DNA from 2 places in the Streptomyces rapamycinicus NRRL 5491 genome. Region 2 is predicted to be linked to the other one. Evidence: riboswitches for the same ligand, from Rfam matches in the RefSeq annotation. Region 2 holds a riboswitch; the other holds the start of a gene.
What was found. Region 2 has a riboswitch for cobalamin ahead of LIV37_RS42450 (CbtB domain-containing protein). Riboswitches for the same ligand answer to the same signal wherever they lie in the genome.
Positions count from the first base shown of each region.

Region 1: another riboswitch for cobalamin. It lies ahead of LIV37_RS37530 (cobalamin biosynthesis protein); the one in region 2 lies ahead of LIV37_RS42450 (CbtB domain-containing protein).

Region 1 covers NZ_CP085193.1:8,916,320-8,924,083, forward strand. The annotation lists gene LIV37_RS37510 (cobyrinic acid a,c-diamide synthase CobB) at 1-209, opposite strand, end outside; gene cobO (cob(I)yrinic acid a,c-diamide adenosyltransferase) at 203-799, opposite strand; gene LIV37_RS37520 (putative cobaltochelatase) at 799-2,934, opposite strand; gene LIV37_RS37525 (cobyric acid synthase) at 2,993-4,597, opposite strand; gene LIV37_RS37530 (cobalamin biosynthesis protein) at 4,594-5,577, opposite strand; cobalamin riboswitch at 5,733-5,950, opposite strand; gene LIV37_RS37535 (hypothetical protein) at 6,119-6,370, opposite strand; gene LIV37_RS37540 (inorganic phosphate transporter) at 6,384-7,640, opposite strand.
Region 2 covers NZ_CP085193.1:10,248,638-10,256,401, forward strand. The annotation lists gene LIV37_RS42425 (alpha-mannosidase) at 1-140, shown strand, start outside; gene LIV37_RS42430 (cobalamin-binding protein) at 161-1,087, opposite strand; gene LIV37_RS42435 (polysaccharide deacetylase family protein) at 1,167-2,102, opposite strand; gene LIV37_RS42440 (polysaccharide deacetylase family protein) at 2,114-3,022, opposite strand; gene LIV37_RS42445 (MurR/RpiR family transcriptional regulator) at 3,116-4,015, shown strand; cobalamin riboswitch at 4,110-4,237, shown strand; gene LIV37_RS42450 (CbtB domain-containing protein) at 4,276-4,497, shown strand; gene LIV37_RS42455 (CbtA family protein) at 4,519-5,280, shown strand; gene LIV37_RS42460 (TetR/AcrR family transcriptional regulator) at 5,351-6,001, opposite strand; gene LIV37_RS42465 (FAD-dependent monooxygenase) at 6,083-7,588, shown strand; gene LIV37_RS42470 (MFS transporter) at 7,599-7,764, opposite strand, start outside.

The DNA of each region.
Region 1 (7,764 bases), 1.3 Mb from region 2:
CGCGACCGGCCGACCCCCGAGGCGCCCGAAGAGGCGGCCGAGGAGATCGCGAGCGCGTGATAGCCAGGGTCGATGTAGTCCGGGCCGACCTTGTGCGGGGACACATCCAGACCGCGCTCCGCGAAGGCGGCCATCAGCCCCGCCGTGACCGTCGTCTTCCCGCTGCCGGAGGCGGGCGCCGCGATCACCAGGCGTGGGACACTCACCACTCGATGCCTCGCTGGCCCTTCTGACCGGCGTCCATCGGATGCTTGACCTTGGACATGTCGGTGACCAGGTCGGCGAAGTCCAGCAGCTGCGCCGGTGCGTTACGCCCCGTGATGACGACGTGCTGTGTCCCGGGCCGGTCCCGCAGCACCGCCACCACCTCGTCGGGGTCCACCCAGCCCCAGTGCATCGGATACGCGAACTCGTCCAGCACATAGAGCCGGTATGTCTCCGCCGCGAGATCGCGCTTGACCTGCTCCCAGCCCTCGCGTGCGGCCTCCTCGCTGGAAGCCATGTCGCGCTGCACCCACGACCAGCCCTCGCCCATCTTGTGCCATGCGACGGTCCCCCCTTCGCCCGAGTCGCCGAGGACGCGCAGCGCACGCTCCTCACCGACCCGCCATTTCGCGGACTTTACAAATTGGAATACACCGACCGGCCAGTTTTGGTTCCACGCCCGCAGCGCCAGCCCGAACGCCGCGGTCGACTTGCCCTTGCCCTGACCGGTGTGGACGAGTACCAGCGGACGGTTGCGGCGCTGGCGGGTGGTCAGCCCGTCGTCCGGCACGACGGTCGGTTGTCCTTGCGGCATCAGGCGGCCCTCCGAGGGTTGGAAACGGTTCGTACATCCCGCACCAGCGCGGTCACACTGTCCGCGCGCAGCTCGTCGAGTGTCACCGGCGTGCCCCGCAGTTCGCGCGCGAGCGCGCCCGCGAGCCCCAGCCGCACCGGCCCCGACTCGCAGTCCACGACCACCGAGGCGACCCCGTCGCCCGCGAGCATCCGCGCCGCGCGCCCGGCCCGCTCGACCGGTGTGGGCCCGCCGGACCGCCGCGCCTCCGTGGCCCGCCCGTCGGTCACCACGACCAGCAGCGGACGGCGTGCGGGATCCCGCAGCCGCTCCACCCGAAGTACCTCCCGGGCCTTCAGCAGCCCGGCCGCCAGCGGCGTGCGGCCGCCCGTCGGCAGCCGCTCCAGCCGTGCGGCGGCCGTGTCCACCGACGAGGTGGGCGGCAGCGCCAGCTCGGCGTCCGCGCCCCGGAAGGTGATCAGCCCGACCTTGTCCCGCCGCTGGTAGGCGTCGAGCAGCAGCGACAGCACCGCGCCCTTGATCGCGCTCATCCGCTTGCGCGCGGCCATCGAGCCCGACGCGTCCACCACGAACAGGACGAGGTTGCCCTCCCGGCCCTCGCGCACCGCCTCGCGCAGATCGTCCCGGCGCACCAGCAGCCCGGGCCCGCGCCGGCCGCGCGCCAGCTGATGCGGGGCGGCCGCCCGGACGGTCGCCGACAGATGCAGCGCGGAGAGCGTCCCCCGCGGGCGGCGCGCGCCGGTGGTGCGGCCGTGCGCGCTGCGGGCGCGCGAGCGCCGCCCTGCCGCGCCCTCGCCCAGGCCGGGGACGTCGAGCCGCCGGGTCCGGAACGGTTCGGCGGCGCCCACGGCCGCCCGCTCCCCGCCCGCACCGCCGTCCGCTTCGCCCGCCCCGCCGTCGCGGTCGGCCGGGGCGGAGTCGGTTTCGCGGTCGGCCGTCTCGTGCTCACCCGTGCGCTGGTCGGGTACGGACGGCTCGGGTTCGGCGGGCGGCGCCTGCTCGCGCGCCCCGTCATCCGCGCCCTCCCGCGGTCCGTCCTCGGGGCCGCCCGCGTCATCCGGCCCGGGGCCGCCCGGCCCGTCCTCGGGACCCGGGTCCGGGTCCGGATCCGGCTCCGGGTCGTCCTCCTCGAACCGCCGCAGGATCTCGTCGAGTTTGTCCTCGTCGAGCCCCGGCGCGTCGAACGGCGCCCGCCGCCGGCGGTGGGGGAGCGACAGCAGCGCGGCCCCCCGTACGTCCTCCGTCCGGACGTCGGTGCGCCCCGCCCAGGCGGCCAGCGCGGTCGCCGTACGGGCCGTCACGATGTCCGCGCGCATCCCGTCCACCTCGAACCCGGCGCACACCGCCGCGATCTGCCGCAGTGCGCGGTCGCCGAGGGCCACCCGCGGCAGCAGGGCGCGGGCCGCCGCGATGCGCTCCCGCAGGGCCTCCTCGTCCGCCGCCCAGCGCGCCGCGAACCCCTCGGGGTCCTCGTCGTACGCCAGCCGCCGCCGCACCACCTCGACCCGCTCCTCGGTGTCGCGGGACGCCGCGACCTCCACCGTGAGACCGAAGCGGTCCAGCAACTGCGGCCGCAGCTCGCCCTCTTCGGGGTTCATGGTGCCCACCAGGAGGAAGCGCGCCGCATGCCGTACGGACACCCCCTCGCGCTCCACATAGGAGGCGCCCATGGCGGCCGCGTCGAGCAGCAGGTCGATCAGATGGTCGTGCAGCAGATTGACCTCGTCGACGTAGAGCACCCCGCGGTGGGCGTCCGCGAGCAGCCCGGGCTCGAACGCCTTCACGCCGTCCGACAGCGCCCGCTCGATGTCGAGCGCGCCCACCAGCCGGTCCTCGGAGGCGCCCACGGGCAGTTCGACCATCCGCGCGGGGCGCGCCTCGCCCGTGCCCGGCTCATGGGGCCCGTCCGGGCAGGACGGGTCGGGCGCGGCCGGATCGCAGGAGAACCGGCACCCGGCCACCACGTCCACCTCGGGCAGCAGCGAGGCGATCGCTCTTACGGCGGTGCTCTTGGCCGTGCCCTTCTCGCCGCGCACCAGGACGCCGCCCACGGCGGGCGAGACGGCGTTGAGGAGCAGGGCGAGCCGCAGGCCGTCCATGCCGACGATCGCGCTGAAGGGATAGGTGATGGTCACGCGGCGATACCTCCTGGGGTGCGTGGGCACAGCGGTCCGGTATGGGGGCGGGGGTTCGTCATGTCGTCCCGCCCGGCGCCCCCGGAGGGACGAACGGCAGGCCCTCCGGGACGCCCTCCTCGATGAGCCGCAGCAGCGCGTCGGTGTCGGCGTGCTCCTCGATCAGGTCGCCGAGGCGGTCGAGCTGCTCCTCGCGCAGTTCGCCGAAGCGGGTGTCCGGCGCGGGGACGAACGCCCGGCCCGCCGCGGCGGCCACCCGCCGCAGAAACGCCCGCCGGAAGCCGTCGCTCTCCAGCGAGCCGTGCCAGTGCGTGCCCCATACCGAGCCCACCCGGCAGCCGTCCAGGAAGGGCTCCTCGGCCCCGTCCAGCAACTCGGCGACCCCGTGGTGGATCTCGTAGCCCTCCACCCGCTCGCCGAGCGCCTCGCCCACCGGCCGGGCCAGGGTCTTCTCGGCCGCGAACCGCACCCGCACCGGCAGCAGCCCGAGCCCGGCGACCTTCCCGGCCCTTGACTCGACCTCGTCCTCGATGCGCTCCCCGAGCGCCTGGAAGCCGCCGCAGACGCCCAGCACCGGACGGCCCTCGGCGGCCCGCCTGGCGATCGCGTCGGCCAGCCCGCGCTCACGCAGCCACTCCAGCGCCCTTACAGTGCCCCGGGTGCCCGGCAGCACCACCAGATCGGCGTCGGCCAGCTCCTCGGGCCGATCCACGAACCGCACGATCACGCCCGGCTCTGCCGCCAGCGCGTCCACGTCCGTGAAGTTGGACATCAGCGGCACGGCGGCGACCGCGATCCGCAGGACGTCCGCGCCGTAAGGGGGCGCCACGACGCTCTCCCGCACCGTGCCGCGCAGCGACACCCGCAGCCCGTCCTCCTCGTCGATCCCCAGCCCGTGGGCGAACGGGAGCACCCCGACGGTCGGGCGTCCGGTGAGGCCGCGCAGCATCTGGAGCCCGGGCTCCAGAAGGCTCACATCGCCGCGGAACTTGTTCACCAAGTAGGCGGCCACATGCCGTTGGTCCGCCGCCGACAGCAGCGCGGTCGTGCCGAAGAAGGACGCGAAGACGCCACCGCGGTCGATGTCCCCGACCACCACGACCGGAAGCCCGGCGGCCCGCGCCAGCCCCATGTTGACGATGTCGGTGCGGCGCAGATTGATCTCGGCCGGGCTGCCCGCGCCCTCGCAGATCACCGCGTCATGGGTGCGCCGCAGCTCCTCCAGGCACTCCGTGACGGTCCCCAGCAGCTCCTCCCGCCCCGCGGAGAGCCTCTCACCGGGCGAGGGGGCTCCGGGCCCGCCGAAGTACCCGCGCGCGCTCAGCTCGCCCACCGGCTTGCCCAGCAGCACCACTTGGCTGCTGCGGTCGCTGCCCGGCTTCAGCAGGACCGGGTTCATCAGCGCGCTCGGCTCGACGCGCGCGGCGGCGGCCTGCATGGCCTGCGCCCGCCCGATCTCCGCCCCCTCCCGGGTGACGAAGGAGTTGAGCGACATGTTCTGCGCCTTGAACGGCGCCACGCTGACGCCCTTACGGGCGAGCCACCGGCAGATCCCGGCCGTCACCACGCTCTTGCCCGCGTCGGAGGTCGTGCCCGCGACGAGCAGCCCCCCACCGCGCGCCCCGGAACCGTCCGTGCCGCCCTTACCGCGTATCCCACTCATCCGCCGCCCCTTCCCAAGGCCCGGGGCCGCCCCGTCATCGTCCTCAGGACCGGCCGGGCCACTATGGACAACCCGAGCGCCAGGACGCCGACGCGCCGCGACAGCCGTATCGCCCGCTCGATGTCGGCCGACTCCACCGGCCGCCCGCCGGAGTTGAGCACCGGCCGGTGCTCGACCCGGCCGCCGTACGCGAGGGTGCCGCCCAGCCGGACGCCGAGCGCACCCGCGAAGGACGCCTCCACGGGGCCCGCGTTGGGGCTCGGATGGCGCCGGCCGTCGCGCCGCCAGGCGCGCCACGCACCGCGCGGATCGGGGCCCGCGAGCGTCGCCAGGGCCGCCGTAAGGCGCGCACCGGGCCAGCCGGCCACATCGTCCAGCCGGGCCGCCGCCCAGCCGAACCGCCGGTAGCGCGGCGACTTGTGGCCCACCATGGCGTCCAGGGTGTTGACGGCGCGGAAACCTATGAGCCCCGGCACTCCGCCCACGGCGCCCCACACCAGCGCGCCCACGACCGCGTCGGAGGTGTTCTCGGCCACCGATTCGACGACCGCGCGGGCTATCTGCGGCCCGTCCAGCGCCTGCGGATCGCGGCCGCACAGATGCGGCAGCCGCTCCCGGGCGACCTCGAGGTCCCCGGCGGCCAGCGCCCCGCCGACGGCCCGTGCCTCACGGCCCAGGCTCGTGCCGCCCAGCACGGCCCAGGTGGCGGCGGCGGTCAGCGCGACCTCCGCGCCACGGCGGCCGTCAAGGCCCCGTACGGCGCGGCTCAGCAGCGCGGCACCGGCGGCCGCGCCGCCCGCGCACAACGCGGTGTGCAGGGCCCCGTAACCCCGGTGGTCGCGCCACAGCCGGCGCTCGGCGGCCGCGGCGGCGCGCCCGAACGCGGCCACCGGATGGCCGCGGCGCGGATCACCCGTGGCGAGGTCGCCGAGGAAGCCGAGGGCGGCGCCGCACGCGAACGAGGCGTGGTCGGCACGCATCCGTCAGGCCGCCGTCACGCCTCGGCGCGGCGATACGGGACCAGAGGGACCAGAGGGGCCAGTGGGGCCGGAAGAGCCGAATCGGACAGGGAGGGCTGGCGGCGTGGCGATGCCGGGCATGGCGGTATGTCCTCACTCAGGGTCCTCGCCCTGGTTCGACGTGACCGGCGGTGAGAGTCTCCTGGCTCCCGGATCCGCGGCCCTCCCGGTCTTCCAGCCCCGCGTACGCGACGAACCGTACGGACGAGCCGTGACCCCATACAGGCGATGGGAGGGTGCTCCCCGGTGACAGTGGCGGGACCGCGCCGGATTCTCACCGGCTTCCTCTCCTGCCGCCGTTTGGCTCGGGAAGTCCACCATGGGCCGCGAATGGCCGTCAACTCGCATATGACCCATGACGCCCGAGTGTGCCGAGCCCCACAGACCACCGCCCCTCACAGAACGGCCGCCGGACGGTCGGCGCTGGTCAGCGCCACCATCCGGCGGCCGGTGGGTCGTTCGGGGAAGCGGGGCCCTTATACGACGAAAGGAAGCGGGGTCCTCAGGCGACGATCAGATAGATGCCGTACGCCACGACCCCGGCGCACACCGCGAAGCAGGCGTACGCGCCGGTGCGGGCGAGCGGGGAGGCGCCCATGGCGCCCCCGGGCACGGCGGCGGCCGTACCGCCCTGCTCCGGCGCCGTCTTACGGGAGGTGCCGACGATGCCCAGGGTGAAGACGCCCACCATGGCGACCGTCACCGCGAGGCTGATGCCGAAGACCTGGCCGAGTGCCGCCCAGTCGATGCTCATGTTTCCTGGCTCCTTAGCGGGTGGTGCTGCTCGCGACGGCGGGGGTGGGGGGCTGCTCGGGCGTGCTCTCCGGGGTGGTGTCCCCGGGGGCGGCGCTCGACGCACCGGCGGGCGGCGGGGCCACGGACCGCAGGGCGGCCGTGACGGCGCCCACCGGCTCCTGGGTGCCGACCTCGTTGACGTTGGTGTGGTCCACGGGCTTGCGGCGCGACAGCATCCAGATCGCCCCGCAGGCCAGGACGGCGAGCACGGCCACCGCCGTGATTCCCGCGTTCCCCTGGTCGGCCAGGAGCGCGGCGGCGCCCGCCACCAGACCGGCGGCCGGCAGGGTCAGCACCCAGGCGACCACCATCCGGCCCGCGGTCGACCAGCGCACCACGGCGCCCTTACGGCCGACACCCGCGCCCATGACGGCGCCGGAGCAGACCTGGGTGGTGGACAGCGCGAAACCGATGTGGGAGGAGGCGAGGATGACGGTGGCGGCGCCGGTCTGGGCGGCGAAGCCCTGCGGCGGCTGGATGTCGGTGATGCCCTTGCCCATGGTGCGGATGATGCGCCAGCCGCCCAGGTAGGTGCCGAGCGCGATGGCCAGACCCGCCGAGACGATGACCCACAGCGGCGGGTCGGAGTCGGGCGCCACCACGTTCCCGGTGACCAGCGCCAGGGTGATCACGCCCATCGTCTTCTGGGCGTCATTGGTGCCGTGGGCCAGGGAGACCAGGGCGGCCGAGGCGATCTGCCCCGCGCGGTAGCCCTTCGCGGTGTCCTCCGGGGAGCGGTCGCGGCCGAGCCGGTAGGTGAGCCGGGTGGCGGCCAGCGTGGCGATGCCGGCCACGATCGGCGCGGCGACGGCGGGGATCAGGACCTTCATGACGATCGCGTCGCCGTTGACCCCGTCCAGGCCCACGGAGACCACGGTGGCGCCGATCAGACCGCCGAACAGGGCGTGCGAGGAGCTGGAGGGGAGTCCGGCGAGCCACGTCACCAGATTCCACAGGATCGCGCCGACGAGTCCCGCGAAGATCACTTCTGGCTGGATACCGGAACCCTCGTCGATGATCCCGCCGGAGATGGTCTTGGCCACCTCCACGGACAGGAACGCGCCGACGAGATTGAGGACGGCCGACATCGCCACCGCCACCCTGGGCCCGAGTGCTCCCGTGGAGATGGTGGTGGCCATGGCGTTAGCCGTGTCGTGGAAACCGTTCGTGAAGTCGAACACCAAGGCCGTGACGATCACGATCCCGATGAGAAGCGTGATGTGTTCCATACACCCGGTCAATCAGTTCGAAGTTCGTTAGTGGCACGGTGAACGTAAGGAAACAGGGTGAACGGAAGATGAACTGAGCAGGGCATCGGAGTGACATGGTTGCGGGATCGCCAAGGCAGTGTGA
Region 2 (7,764 bases):
AGGTCACGGACCTGCTGGAGCGCCCGCCGGCCGAGCGGCCCACGGAGGTCTCGGCGGTCGGTGAGGACCAACTGGGCGTGGCGCTACGGCCGTTCCAGATCCTCACCGTGCGGCTGACCCCCGCGGTACGTGCGTCCTGACGTGGTGTCCGGGCCACCGGTCATGACGGCCGGGCCGGGAACGGGAGCGCCTCGGCAGCCGTCACCTCGTCCCCGGCCCGTACCCCGTGCAGGACGTGGGCCAGCACCTCGGCTCCGCGCACCACACGCGGGCCGGGGCGGTTGAAGTAGGCCGGGCCGTCCAGCACCCAGACCCTCCCGGCCCGTACGGCGGGCAGGTCCGCCCAGCCCGGCAGGCGGGTGAGCGGGTCCGTCTCCCGCAGAGTGCGCTCGGGCGGGAAGCCGCACGGCAGGACCAGCACCACCTCCGGCCGGGCGGCGCGCACCGCCTCCCAGGTCATCGGGCTGGTGTGCGCCCCGGACGCGGCGAGCAGCGGTTCGCCTCCGGCGGTGGCGATCTGGTCGGGGACCCAGTGTCCGGCGGGCCACAGCGGGTCGAGCCATTCGATCGCCACGACCCGGGGCCGGGCCCGGCCCGCCACCGCCCGACGGATCCGATCGAGGCGGTCGCGCAGGCCGGCCCGGCGCCGCTCGGCACGCTCGCGCACACCGAGCAGCTCGCCCACCGTCACCAGAGAGTCCAGTACGTCGTCGAGCGTATGCGGCTCCAGGCTGAGGACGCGGGTGCCGGCGTCCAGCAGCCGGACGGCCCGGCTGACCTTCCGGTACGACACGGCGCACACCTCGCACAGGTCCTGGGTGAGCACCACATCGGGGCGCAGGGCCGCCAGCGCCCCGGTGTCGAGGGTGTAGAGCGAGGACCCGGAGTGTGTCGCGCCGCCGACCGCGTCGGAGATCTCCCGGCTGGTGAGGGCGTCCTGGTCGAGGCCGGTGGCGGTCACCACGGGGATGTCCGCCACCGCTTCCGGCGGCCAGTCGCATTCGTGGGTCCGTCCGGCCAGATGCTCGGCGAGCCCGAGTTCGGCGACGATGTCGGTCGCGGCGGGCAGCAGGGAGACGATGCGCATACCGCGACTGTAGGCGGGTTGTCCGGGACATCGGTGACAGGCGGCGCGCGGTCGGCGGCGCGCCGGTGGCGTGGCGCCGTCAGATGGCCGCGGCGCGTCGCGGGTCGGTGCGGTGACGTACCTCCTCGGAGCCGCCGGGGTCGTTCGGGCGGTCCAGGGAGCGCCACCACCGCGCCACCTCGGAGCCGGTGGCGAACCACACATCCTGGCGCCGCCTCAGGTACGCCAGGAACTCCTCCAGCACCCCGATCCGGCCCGGTTTGCCGATGCAGGACGGCTCCAGGGTGATCACACAGCACAGCCCGTAGCCGTGGTACGCGTCGAACTCGGCGCACCAGTCGTCCAGGGTCTGCCCGTATCCGGCGATCCGCACCTGACCGGCGGGGTAGGCCGGTCCGTAGTTGAACATGAAGCGGGGGAAGTCATTGAGCTCCCAGTGGGCCGGAACGTCCACCAGCGAGGTGGCGCCGGGGCCGGTGGCCGGGTGCAGCAGGGTCGGCCGGTCGTCGCCCCGCGCCAGGGAGGTCCAGGTGAAGCCCAGTTCGCCCAGCACCCCGGCGGTGTCGTCGCCGATCTCCGCGGAGGGCGGCCGGAAGCCGGTGGGCCGCCGTCCGGAGATGTCCTCCAGCACCCGCGCGGAACGCTCGATGGCGCGGCGCTGCCCTTCCGCGTCGAGGGTCGCGTAGTCCTCCAGCCCGTCGCCGCGGGAGGCGATCTCATGGCCGCGGGCGGCCACGTCCCGCACCGTCCCGGGGTAGCGCTCGGCCACCGTCGCCGGGATCATCCAGCTGGCACGCACATCGGCCGCCTCGAGGGCGTCGAGCAGCCGGGGAGCGCCGCGCTTCGGGCCGTACTCGCCCATGGACAGGGTCTTGGGCCGCTCGTGGCAGGACTCGTCCAGCCGCAGCCAGAACAGCTCCGCGTCGAGGTTCACCGTCACCACGACCGCGCACCGGGCGCCGCCCGGCCAGGGCGGGTTCTCCTCCAGCCGGGGCCACGCCTGCTCGCTCTTCACCGCGTTCTCCTTCACTTGTCGCCCCTGGCGTCCCCGTGGTGTGTCCGCCACCACTGGGCGATCTGGCTTCCGGTGGCGAACCACACGTCGTCATGGGAGCGGATGTGCTCGATCAGCCGGCGCAGCAGCAGCACCCGGCTCGGCTTGCCCATGACTTCCGGGTGCATCATCACGACGTAGCACAGCCCGTAGCGGTAGTAGCCGTCGAACTCCCGCCGCCAGTTGTCGAGGGTGAGCTCGGTGCCGGCGATCCGGTCCTGACTGCGGGGCTCCGCCGGGACGTCGTTGTAGGCGAACTGGGGGAAGTCGTCCAGCTCCCACTGCGCGGGGATCTCGATGAGATCGGTGTCGCGCCCGTCGATCCGCCAGCGGTACGGGCGGTCGTCGCCGCGCATGGAGCTGGAGTAGGAGAAGCCGAGATCGCACAGCAGCTGGGGGCTGTCGGCGCGGAAGTCACCGGAGGGGGTGCGGAATCCCACGGCCGTGGTCCCGGCCACCCGCCGGAAGACCTCCTGGCTGCGCTCGATCAGCGCGCGCTGCTCGGCGATGGTCTTCGAGTAGTACAGCTCGTGCATATAGCCGTGGTGGCCCAGCTCATGGCCGCGGTCCGCGATGGTCTTCAGCAGGCCGGGCCAGCTCTCGCCGGTCCAGCCGGGGACGAAGAAGGTGGCGGGGATCCGGAAGTCCGCCAGCAGGTCCAGGATCCGGGGGGTGCCCCGGTGCGGGCCGTAGGCGCCGAGCGAGAACAGCCGTGGTGAGCGCCAGATGTCGGGGGCGTGGCCGAGGTTGGCCAGCAGCGCCGGGCCGTCCACGTCGAAGCTCAGCATCACGGCGCAGCGGGCGCCGCCCGGCCACCGGGGGCGGTCGACCGCCCCCGGTCGGGGCCGGGGGCCGGGCGTCGGGGTGGCGGAAGTGGTCATGGATGGCTCCGTAGTATCTGCTACGAACTTGTCGTGAATGCGACGCGAGGAAAGTAGGATGCGCCGCGGACGCACGTCAAGAGAGGACAACCGATGGAAATGGCGGAGATCCCGGAGGGCGCGCCGCTCCAGCAGCGGGTGGCGGCCGCCTGGCCGCGGCTCGCCCCCGCCGAGCAGAAGGTCGCGGCGTTCCTCAGGGAGCATCCGCAGGAGGTGGGCTTCTCCTCCGCCAGCGAACTCGGCGCGCTCACCGGCACCAGCGACGCCACGGTGGTGCGCACCGCCAAGGCCCTCGGCTACAGCGGCTTCACCGGTCTCAAGCACGCCGTGGCCCGGTCGCTCGCCACCCTGATGCGGCCCTCCGCGCGGCTGCGCAGCCGCGTCGAGCACATGGCCGGATCCACCGAGGAACTGCTGGACCGGGTCTTCGAGGACGCCGCCGAGGTGATCCACGAGACCCGGCGCAGCCTGCGCGCCGACGCCTTCGCCGCGGCCGTGGAGCTGCTGCTGCCCGCCAAGGAGGTCATGACCTTCGGCGCCGGCCCGTCCGGCATCATCGCCGAGTACCTCGCGTTGAGGCTCAACCGGCTGGGGCTCAGGGCCCGTCACACGGCGGACATGGGCTTCAGGCTGCCGGACGCGCTGGTGCCGCTCTCGGCGGACGATGTCGTGGTGATCTTCGGCCCGGCCCGGCTCTTCAAGGAGATCGAGGTCATCGTCGACCACGCCGAGGAGGTGGGCGCCCCGGTCGTCCTGATCACCGACGCCCTCGGCCCGGCGCTCGGCGACCGGGTGGCCGTCACCCTCCTCGCCACCCTCTCCGCCTCCGGGGCCACCCGCGAGGCACTCGGCTCACTGGCCGTGGTCGACGCCCTGGCCCTGGCCGTGGCCTCCCAGTTGGGCGAGCGCGCGCTGGAGACCTCCGAGCTGCTGACCCGCCTGCGCGGCCACTTCCTGCCGCCCGGCAGCCCCCATTACGGGCGTGACGAGTGATGCGTGTGCGTCCTGCCGGGACCGGCCGCCCGGTATGAGAGAGGCGTCTCACCAGGTGGGCGGTCTTGGCCAGGCATCCGACACGCGGTACCTTCGGTGGGATATCGACGATGGTCTGACGGAAGCCGGTGGGAATCCGGCACGGTCGCGCCACTGTGAACGAGACGTATCCGAAAGGGACGTTCCGTGAGTCAGACCCGCAGCCATCGTCCTGTGCACCACCGAGATGGGACGCGAACTCCCTTTAGGAGGCCACTGTCATGGCGCAGCATGTCGCGCAGCCGACAGCCACCACTCCCGCCCTGCCCGCCACGCTGCCGCTGAAGGCGATAGCTCCCTGGGCCGTCTTCTTCGGCATCCTGATGCTGGTTCTGCTGTACTTCGTCGGCGCCGAGCAGGGCGCCACCGCGGTCGTCTCCGGCTCGGGTGTCCACGAGTGGGTGCATGACGCCCGCCATCTGCTCGGCTTCCCCTGCCACTGACGCGAGGGACGCCGCACCCCCATGAACTCCGCAACAGTGAGAAACCTGTTGGCGCGGGGCATGCTCGCCGGTCTTGGTGCCGGTGTGCTCGCCCTGATCGCCGCCTATTTCCTCGGTGAGCCGAACGTCGACCGCGCGATCGGCTTCGAGGAGGCCCACGCCCCCGCGCATGAGCACGAGGTCGAGATCGTCTCCCGTAGTCTGCAGTCCACCGCGGGCCTGGCCACCGGTGTGCTGATCTACGGGATCGCGTTCGGCGGCATCGCCGCCCTCGCCTACTGCGTCGCCCTCGGCCGCGTCGGCCGCTTCAGCCCGCGGGCCACCGCGCTGCTGCTGTCCGGCTGCGCGCTGCTCGCGGTCTATGTCGTGCCGTTCCTGAAGTACCCGGCCAACCCGCCCGCCGTCGGCAACGGCGACACCATCGGCAAGCGGACGACGCTGTACTTCCTGATGATGGTGCTCAGCGTGCTCCTCGCGATCGCCGCCACCATCCTCGGCAAGCGGCTCGCCCCGAAGCTGGGCACCTGGTACGCCACCGTCGCCGCGGTGGCCGCCTTCGCCGTCGTCATCGGGCTGGCGTTCGCCTTCCTGCCCGTCATCAACGAGGTCCCGGCGGACTTCCCGGCCACCGTCCTGTGGCGGTTCCGGCTGTCCGCCCTCGCCATGCAGCTGATCCTGTGGGGTGGCTTCGGCCTCCTCTTCGGCGAGCTCGCCGAGCGGTTGCTGAACCCCAGGCCCGCGAAGGCCGAGGACAGCCGGGCGATGGCGGCCGCCCCGAACTGACCGACCACGCCGAGACGCACGAGGGCCCGCGGAACCATTTCCGGGGCCCTCTCGCGTTGAGCGCCTTGCGTTACTTCCGCGGGGGCGGGCGCCGCAGCCCGTTCTCCAGCAGCGCGAACGCGTGCTCCGCGTCGGCCACCGCACCCGCGTAGCGCTCGTCGGCCGGTTCCCCGTACGTCACGCGTGCGGTGTTGTCCTGTGCGAGTGACCACTGGACGGCGACGATTTGGACGGCGGCCAGCCGCGCGGTGAGTTCCGGGGTGTCCGCCGACTCCCGCAGCGCCTGCGCGAGCGCGCGCTCGGCCCCTGCCTTGAACCGCTCCATCCGGGCCACCAGCGAGGGCGTGTCGAGGATCATCCGGGTGAGCTTGAGGATCTGGGGATGGTCGTTGAGCCCGGTGATCGGGTCCCGTTCGCGCAGGCCCTTGAGGAAGTGCTCGCGCAGTGCGGTCAGCGGGGCGGTGCGGGGCGGGCGGGCCCGTACGACGCGGGCGCTTTCGGTCTCGTGGTCGGCGAGGCGGTGCACCACGAGGTCTTCCTTCGCCGGGAAGTAGGCGAAGAGCGTGCGCTTGGACACCTCGGCCGCCTCGGCCACCTGGGCCACCGACACCTGGTTGAAGCCGCGTTCGAGGAAGAGCGTGATCGCCGCCTCGGAGATCGCCGCGTGGGTCCGCTGCTTCTTCCGCTCCCGTAGCCCTGGCTTGCCGTCCACGACGACCACCGTAGCAGAGCGATTGCCCTCAGGAGATTTCTGCACCTGGTATACATATAGTCCGAGGAGAGAAATCGAGAGGGAGTGACCGTGTCGACGGAGAAGACGGAGAGCGCGACCGAGGTCGTCATCGCGGGCGCCGGCCCGACCGGGCTGATGCTGGCGTACGAGCTGGCGCTGGCCGGGGCCGAGACCCTGGTGCTGGAGAAGCTGGACCAGCGCATCGAGCAGGTGAAGGGCGGCGCGATCCAGCCACGTACGGCCGAACTGCTGGAGTCGCGCGGGTTGTTGGAGCCGATGCTGCGGCGGGCCACCCCGCGTGACCCGGTGGGCGGGCACTTCGCGATGCTGCCCGTGCCCTTGGACTGCACCCCCTGGCGGACCAGGCACAACAGTCCGATCGGCATCCCTCAGTGGAAGATCGAGGAGGTGCTCGAAGAGCGGGCGACCGCCGCGGGCGCGCGGGTTCTGCGTTCCACCGCCGTCTCGAAGGTCGAGCCGGACGAGGACGGTGTGGTCGTGACGGCGGACGGCCTACGGGTGCGGGCGCGCTATCTGGTCGCGTGCGACGGCGGCCACAGCACGGTGCGCAAACTGCTGGAGCTGCCGTTTCCGGGGCGGGCCGGGACCCATCAGGCGGTGCTGACCGACATCCGGCTGACCGCGGTGTCCTCGCTGGTGCCCAAGCAGATGGGGCACATCAGCACCATGACCCGTCGCGTGGGCGGCTACTGGGCCATGCTGGTCCCGGTCGGCGGTGACCTCTACCGCTTCACCTTCGGGCACGAGGGCCAGGCGGACACCGCCCGCGACGTCCCCGTCACCCATGAGGAGATCGCCACCGCGCTGCGGGAGGTGTACGGCGAGGAGACCACCCTGGGGGCCGTGGAAAACTCCTCGCGCTTCGGCGATGCCACGCGGCAACTGGAGCAGTACCGCGTGGGCCGCGTGCTGTTCGCGGGCGACGCCGCCCATATCCATTCGCCGATGGGCGGCCAGGGGCTCAACCTCGGTATGCAGGACGCGATCAACCTCGGCTGGAAACTGGCCGCGGTCATCCAGGACCGGGCGCCGAGCGGCCTCCTGGACAGCTACCACGCCGAACGGCACCCGGCCGCGGCCCGGGTCCTGCATCACACTTCGGCCCAGCGCGTCCTGGCGGACACGAACCCGAGCGAGGACGTGGCCGCCCTGCGTGACATCTTCGTCGACCTGCTGCGCCTGCCCGACGCCAACCGCCATCTCGCGGGACTGATGTCCGGCCTCTCGCTGCGCTACGAACTGCCCGGCGACCATCCCCTCACCGGACGGCGGGTACCGGACGCCGACCTGGTCACCGAGGGCGGCGCCACCCGGCTGTCGGCGCTGTTCGGCTCGGGCCACGCCGTTCTGCTCGATCTGGCCGGAGCCGTTCCGGACGGCCTCCGGCTCCCGCCCCGTGTCGACCTCGTCCGGGCCACCTGCGCCGACGACCTGGGCGCCGCCGCCCTGCTCATCCGTCCCGACGGCTATGTGTGCTGGGCGGCGGACACCTCGGCCGCCTGCGACGAGAGCCTGCTCGCCACGATCGAAGGCGGGCTGACGAAGGTGCACTGAGCCGGGCGCTTCAGGCCCGGCGGCGGTGTCCGGTGGTCAGTGCGACGAGTGCCGCAAGCGCGAGCAGACCGGCCGGGCCCGCGTAAAGCGCTACGGCGGCTCGGAGGCCGTACCACGTTGTCAGGAGTCCGGCGATGACGGCCGGGACGCTCATCGCCAGATAGCTCAGGACGTAG